Regions from separate parts of the Glutamicibacter sp. M10 genome, predicted to be linked through region 2. Evidence: riboswitches for the same ligand, from Rfam matches in the RefSeq annotation. Region 2 holds a riboswitch; each other region holds the start of a gene.
What was found. Region 2 has a riboswitch for S-adenosylmethionine ahead of N6V40_RS15420 (bifunctional o-acetylhomoserine/o-acetylserine sulfhydrylase). Riboswitches for the same ligand answer to the same signal wherever they lie in the genome.

Region 1 (2,262 bases), 1.3 Mb from region 2:
AGTGTGCCAAAAATGAACATTCCCAAGTGTGGAGTACTAGGCCATAGGGATGCGGCCAAAGTGAGGAAACCTGCGGCACGTACCGCGCAGCCGATCAGAATCATGGTGCGGGCGCCGAAGCGATCCGCCAGAGTGCCACCAGCTAAGAACAGTCCTTGCTGGGCAAAAGTTCTGATTCCTAAGATCAGACCCACCGCGGTAGATGCCAACAGGAAATCACTGCTGAGGACTACCGCAAGGAAGGGGACTACAGCGTAGAAGCCGATATTAAACAGCGTCTGGGTTCCCAGGAGCACGGGAATTTCTAAGCGTTGCGAGCGAGTTTTCATGGTCCTCTGGGACGCGGTGATGATGACCAGTCTGATCTTAGCTAAAGGATGGTCAATCACTTGTGTTCAAACTGTCGGTGCATTGTCCTATGGTTGAAAACAGGTTCAAGAGTTACGACGTAAAGTACCTGGCTAGTCGTACGGCAACCCCTCTCCGGCTCACGGGGTGCCTCAGGGGAAGAACCGTTCCGAGGCAAAAACCATCGGTTCAGTTAGCGGTTTGCCTCGTCCAGTATTCGGTACGGGGCGGCACCGCTCTCACGCTAGGAGAATTTCCATGACTGAGAATTCCTCAGAAAACCTGTCCCACGACGACTTCAAAAATGGTCGGCCGAGCTCAACAGCGAATCGACCACAATACAAAACCTTTGCCGAGACCTAGGGAATCTTGCGATCTTTGGCAGTGGCGGCCCTGGACTGCATCCGAACACGGACTTTGACGCGCCGGAAGATGAGTTTGGCCTTCCACAGTTGCCCCACCATGCATCGCGCACGGAGCAAGAACTAGTCGATCTGCGCTGGGACTCGGTCCTTCTGGACTATCCGTACACGCCACCGAGACTGCGTGGAATGAAGTTGCCATGGGCCTTCATCTTGCCCCATCGTGCTCAGAAGCTTAGACAAGGTCAAAGCTATCGAGACTCGGAAATCAACCAATACGTCAAAGAGTGGGAGGCCTTCGGCTTCAGCCCCGAAGCTTATGCGCTGCTTTGCTCTTCGGTTCGCGGTGCAGTCGAATATCTGCGTATTGCCTACAAATCAGAGGCACAACAAGCAGCCATTTCGCGTCGGCTGGACGAGCTAAACATCGATCTTGAGAGCCGAAATCTAGCGCGTTGGAACCTGAACCCAGAACAGTGGTCACGGCTGCCAAACCTACTGACGCGAGTGCGTCCATCGGTGGCTGTGAAGTGGATTATCTACATGGATGATCGCGACAACCAGGGATAGTCGAAGCACAAGACTCACGGCTGCGTCTTAGCTAGTTGTGGCCTAGCTAGAAGTCTCATGTCTAGAGGCATCGTTACCACCCGGTGTCTCTAGACACGGATACCATTTGCGCCTGTTTGCCCGTGTACTCGAATTTCCTAGCCTGCTCGGTTGGGCCCTGCTGAAACAGGCTCTGTCAGTACCTGCTTCAATAGACCCTGCCAGAAAATAGTCGATAGGTATTTACTTGGATGTATTCCCACCACTAAGGAGTGCATCGTGAAAGCAACGCTCATCTATTGCGCCGGTGACGTACGTGTAGAAACCGTCCCAGACCCTGTTATTAATCTGCCTACCGACGCAATTGTGCGCATTACCGCAGGTTGCATTTGCGGCAGTGACCTGTGGCCATTTGGTTCTAAAGAAGCCTCCTTAGAGGGCTCGCGCATGGGACACGAATTTGTTGGTGTGATCCAAGCTCTCGGCTCCGAAGTCACTGACTTGGCCGTTGGTGACTTTGTTATCGCTCCGTTTGTCGCATCGTGCGGAACCTGCGACTTCTGCCTCGAAGGATTGCAGACCTCTTGCCGCCACGGTGCTCACTGGGGCGGAACCGCAGATGGTGGACAGGGCGAACTGGCTCGTGTCCCGCAAGCTTCAGGAACCCTGGTGCGTGTACCTGCCGGATTTGATGAATCCCTGATCCCATCATTGCTCGCCCTCTCTGACGTGATGTCCACCGGATACCACGCGGCATCAAAAGCCAATATCAAGCCGGGCCAAAGTGTCACCGTCATTGGTGATGGTTCGGTCGGACTGTGCGCGGTCATCTCCGCCAAACTTCTAGGTGCCGGACGCATCATCCTGATGGGACGCCACGAGGCACGCACTGCCCTCGGACAAGAATTCGGGGCCACCGACGTGGTGGCCGAACGTGGCAGCGAAGGCATGAAGAAGGTCAGAGAACTCACCGGTGGCGACGGTACCCATGTAGTCCTCGAAG
Region 2 (2,262 bases):
AGGTGACAGCGCTGAACCCAAATCGCGCAAGAGCTGGACTCGCGTCTTGAGGATGTAGGCCAGGTTGGCGCCGAGGATGCCGTTCACGCCAAGATCGCGAGCAAAAACCAGGCCGTTGTAGGACTCGTCCGGGGTGTTAAAGCCCGGGAAGCGCTGCGGGTCCTTGGCAAAGTCAAAGTTGCCCGAGTCCACAATCACCCCGGCGATCGCGTTGCCGTGACCGCCCAGGAATTTGGTGGCCGAGTGGATGACGATGTCAGCCCCAAATTCGATCGGGCGGATCAGGTACGGAGTGGCCAGGGTGTTATCCACCAGCAGCGGCACTCCATTTTCATGGGCGATCTTGGCGATTTCTTCGATGTCCAGCACGTCTTGGCGTGGGTTGGAAATGGTTTCGCCGAAGAACGCCTTGGTGTTTGGGCGCACCGCGTCGCGCCAATCCTGCAGGTTATCCGGGTCGGCCACAAAGCTGACCTCGATGCCCAGACGCTTAAGCGTGTGCTTAAGCAGATTCTGGGTTCCGCCGTACAAACTTGGGCTGGCCACCAGGTGATCGCCGGACTCGGCGAGGTTCAGGATGGCCAAGGTGGTCGCGGCCTGTCCGGAGGACAGCAACAGCGCGCCCACGCCGCCTTCTAGATCGGCGATGCGAGTTTCTACTGCGTCGGTGGTGGGGTTGCCGATGCGGGTGTAGATCGGTTCCAGTTCCTGCAGCGCAAAACGGGCTGCAGCACTTTCTGCGCTTGGGAAGACAAAGGAAGTGGTCTGGAAGATCGGTAGTGCCCGGGCACCGGTGGTTGGATCTGGGGTCTGCCCGGAGTGGATCTGACGGGTTTCAAATGACCAGTTATTGCTCATGGTTTCCTCCAAAAATAGTTCTGTGACTTTTGGGGTAGACCACTGAGAAGACACCGACAGAAAGATCCTCATGAAGGCACTTCCAGGGTTACCCGCGCTTGTCCTTAGCAGCTTTTTGCTCCTAAGGGCCAGGTCTTCACCCGGGGCACCCCACCGCGGTTGGAGGGTTGCCGCCCAGTAAGCCGGGGCTTGTTACTGGGACTCATGACCTACTTCCAGTGTGCCCGAAAACCGAAGATTTTTGCAATGTGAGAGTGCAAAGGGGGTAGTAATCGGTCATATTTCGCGCCAGACGCGATTTGGGTGCAGAGAATTCGATCACCGATTAAAAATTAGGCTTGCCTAAGTAGAGACTGTCATCACATGTTGTCATGATGGGCACATGATGAGGTTAGATCACGTAAGTTATGCCTGCGGCCCAGATGGGTTGTTGCCAACCGCGCAGAGAATCTCCGAGGCCTTGGGTTTGGAGTTCGTTAAGGGAGGCGTGCATCCGCGCTTCGGAACACGTAATGTCATCTTCCCGTTGAAGCATGGTCAGTATTTGGAAGTGGTTGAAGTGCTCAACCACCCCGCCAGCGACAAGGCTCCTTTTGGCCAAGCGGTGCGAGCGCGTTCTGAGCTCGGCGGTGGCTGGATGGGCTGGTGTGTTTCGGTGGACGATCTGTCCAGCGCCGAAGAACGGCTGGGCCGCAAGTCGGTTCCGGGCAACCGCAAATTCCCCGATGGTCGCGAGCTGACCTGGCAGCAGATCGGCATTAAGGGTTTGATCGCCGACCCGCAGTGCCCGTACCTGATTTCCTGGGACGAAGAAGCTAAGGATCTGCATCCTTCCAAGGCACTTGAACCGAGCGGCGCGATCAGCGAGATCACCATTGCCGGCTCGCGTGATCGTGTGCTGGAATGGTTGGGGCAACCTGAAAACGTGAATCTGGGCCCAGTAGTCATGGACTATGAGGCACCCAACGGTACCCCGGGAATCATGACGGTGACCTTCGAAACCGATAACGGTCCGGTTGTGCTGTAACAACAACATCTTTCAAAGGTAGGCGGGGACAATGGCGTCCCCACCTACCTCTTTTTATGTGCTGGCATCCAGACGCTTGCCTAGAACCACAACGTTTTGGTCCACAAATCCCAGACGCTCATAGAAATTGAGCACGGCAGCGTTTTCATTACGCACCATCAACTGCACCTTGGGCACACCACGGTCCACTAGCCAGCTTGTTGCGGCCTGAACCATTGTGCTGCCAAGCCCGGTACCCTGCTTGAGCGGATCAACGGCCACATAGTAGAGCCAGCCACGGTGTCCGTCGTGGCCCACCATCGCAGTGGCAACAACTTTGTCTTCCTCGATCACGGCCAGCACCGTGGAAGTTGGGGTATCTAAGGCACGCTGCGCAT
Region 3 (2,262 bases), 1.5 Mb from region 2:
AGGGAGTACATGTGAATCTTGTGGATCAGGCGCGGAAATGAACCCTTCCATGGTCAAGCCATCTTCACCCCGGCGCAGATCTACAAAAGCATTGGCCGGCTCAGGGCTGAAGGTCACAGCGGGCTTGGCGTTGCTACTTCCGTTGATGATCTGCACTCCGGCTGCTTGCAGCGCGGTGAAGGCTTCGAGCAAATCTTTGCCCGGTAGATCCATTAACGAGATCCAGTCTTTAACATCCCAGACATAGCCGTATTTTTGCTTTTCAGCCTGCTCTCGTAGCTGGTCTAGTTCGCTCATGGCACGGCGCTGTTCTTTGGAGAACCGCTTGTCAAAGGCCACAGACTTCCAGCTTACTCCGGTCTGAATCCATGGGCTCTTGGTACCTTGTCGCGCCGGGCGAGCCTGAAGGGTCAGGGCATCATCGCTACCGTAGCGTGGTTCGCTAACGATTTTTAGAATGAGGCCCAGCGGCTCTTGGGCGACGTCCGGTTCATCATCGATGACGGGCAATAGGCGGTTAAGACTACGTTCCCACTGCGGCACCGCTTGACGTTGCCAGTCATGCGGCCGCCCCGCACCGTCGGTAACGTACAGAGGCTCATCATCTTCGTTAATGGTTTCAATCAATAACGCGGCGACTTCTTCGCAGCGAGTACTGGTGGGGTGTTTGCTGCAACCACCTTCAAATGAAATCCCTTGCGCTTCAAATCGGAAGGTTGCGTTCACCTGCGCGCCGAGCACCTGTCCGCGCACTTGAGTAAGACCGGCTTCAACGTGGCGTTCAACGTGCGAGACCTTTCCCGACTGATAGTAGAACGCACCAATCTCCAACGTGTCCTGGTCCAGTACCAAGTCCAAGTTTTTGATAGTCAGCTGGTATTCCATATCCGCCAATCGTTGTGTACGCAATAGAGCCGGTTGCTACCCTCCATCCTATCGACGGTTACCGACAGCTTCGTAATGACGAAAAGTTAAGCGAATGCTTTACTCGCAGCGGTACTCAAGGATAAAAATGAATCACTGAATCACGAGTTCCACTCACTACGGCCCTGGCTGAGTGGACGGCAACCCTCTAGCCATTGTGCCGGGTGCCCCAGGTGAAGATTCGACGCATCCTGAGAGTCAAGAAGCGTAAACGATGGCGCACCCTTGCGTCAGAAAAGGGAGAACACCTCTTATGCCTACCGCAACCAAGAAACTTTCCGTGGCCGAAGATCGCTCTGCGCGCTTACAAGAAGCTGGCACTGGATGGGGTGAACGCATTTCGGCAGCCCCACAGAGCGCACAACTCACCTTTAGTGTTCGCGGCGAAGGATTCGACTCTGTAGCCAGTAACATCAGGGCCGGCAAGCACAGCTTTACCGTTGATGAACCAGCTGCACTGGGAGGCAGCGACATCGCGGCCAGCCCGGTGGAATATGCCTTGGCAGCGTTGGTTTCCTGCCAAGTAGTTGTTTACCGTCTGTACGCGGAAAACTTGGGCATCCAAGTAGATGATGTGCAGATCACCGCTGATGGCCAGCTTGATGTTCGTGGCCTGTTTGGCATTGATGAAACAATTCGTCCGGGCTTCTCCTCCGTGGACTTGCAGGTGCACATTGCGGGTCCTGAATCCGCAGAGCGTTATGAAGAACTACGCCAGGCTGTGGATGCTCACTGCCCAGTATTGGACTTGTTCGTCAACCCGGTGCCGGTGACTACCTCGGTGCACGTTGTTGAAGCTAATAATTAGTCTCAGCTGAACCAAAAAACGCACTGCGGTGACCCGAATTTCAGGGCCACCGCAGTGCGTTTTACAGTAATGGATTATTCGCTAAGGAAATCCAGTAGGACCTTGCCCGAGGTGGAAGCATCCTTGGCCGTTTCAAAGGCTTCAAGACTTTGGCCCACTGGGAACTCGTGGGTGACAGCATCCGAGATCCGTAACGACCCGTCGGCCAAGGCAGCAAGAACGTGGTCAATTTCGTCGTTAAAACGGAATGAACCGACGAGTTCTAGTTCACGGGTGATGACAAGCGAGATCAGTGCTGGCTGCTCACCGGTTGGTAGCAGGCCAACCATGACTACTCGTCCACCGCGCGTAGCACCGCGTACTGCCGAGGCCAGACCACGGTAGTTGCCACTAGCCTCGATCACCACGTCGGCATTAACCTTGCCGATGGACTCTTGATCATCCGCCCGCAGGGTTGAGGTCGCACCGAGCTTTGTTGCGATCTGAAGTGGCTTGTCATGCATGTCCACCGCAATGATTTCTGCGGCTCC

Region 1: another riboswitch for S-adenosylmethionine. It lies ahead of N6V40_RS04560 (hypothetical protein); the one in region 2 lies ahead of N6V40_RS15420 (bifunctional o-acetylhomoserine/o-acetylserine sulfhydrylase).
Region 3: another riboswitch for S-adenosylmethionine. It lies ahead of N6V40_RS05630 (OsmC family protein); the one in region 2 lies ahead of N6V40_RS15420 (bifunctional o-acetylhomoserine/o-acetylserine sulfhydrylase).

The regions. Positions count from the first base shown of each region.
Region 1 is NZ_CP104918.1:929,245-931,506, forward strand. Features, by position in the region: gene N6V40_RS04555 (MFS transporter) at 1-329, opposite strand, end outside; SAM riboswitch class IV at 433-549, shown strand; gene N6V40_RS04560 (hypothetical protein) at 801-1,280, shown strand; gene N6V40_RS04565 (zinc-binding dehydrogenase) at 1,539-2,262, shown strand, end outside.
Region 2 is NZ_CP104918.1:3,177,457-3,179,718, forward strand. Features, by position in the region: partial or broken gene N6V40_RS15420 (bifunctional o-acetylhomoserine/o-acetylserine sulfhydrylase) at 1-858, opposite strand, end outside; SAM riboswitch class IV at 948-1,068, opposite strand; gene N6V40_RS15425 (VOC family protein) at 1,241-1,885, shown strand; gene N6V40_RS15430 (GNAT family acetyltransferase) at 1,940-2,262, opposite strand, start outside.
Region 3 is NZ_CP104918.1:1,153,216-1,155,477, reverse strand. Features, by position in the region: gene N6V40_RS05635 (DEAD/DEAH box helicase) at 1-909, opposite strand, end outside; SAM riboswitch class IV at 1,024-1,144, shown strand; gene N6V40_RS05630 (OsmC family protein) at 1,178-1,732, shown strand; gene N6V40_RS05625 (L-idonate 5-dehydrogenase) at 1,807-2,262, opposite strand, start outside.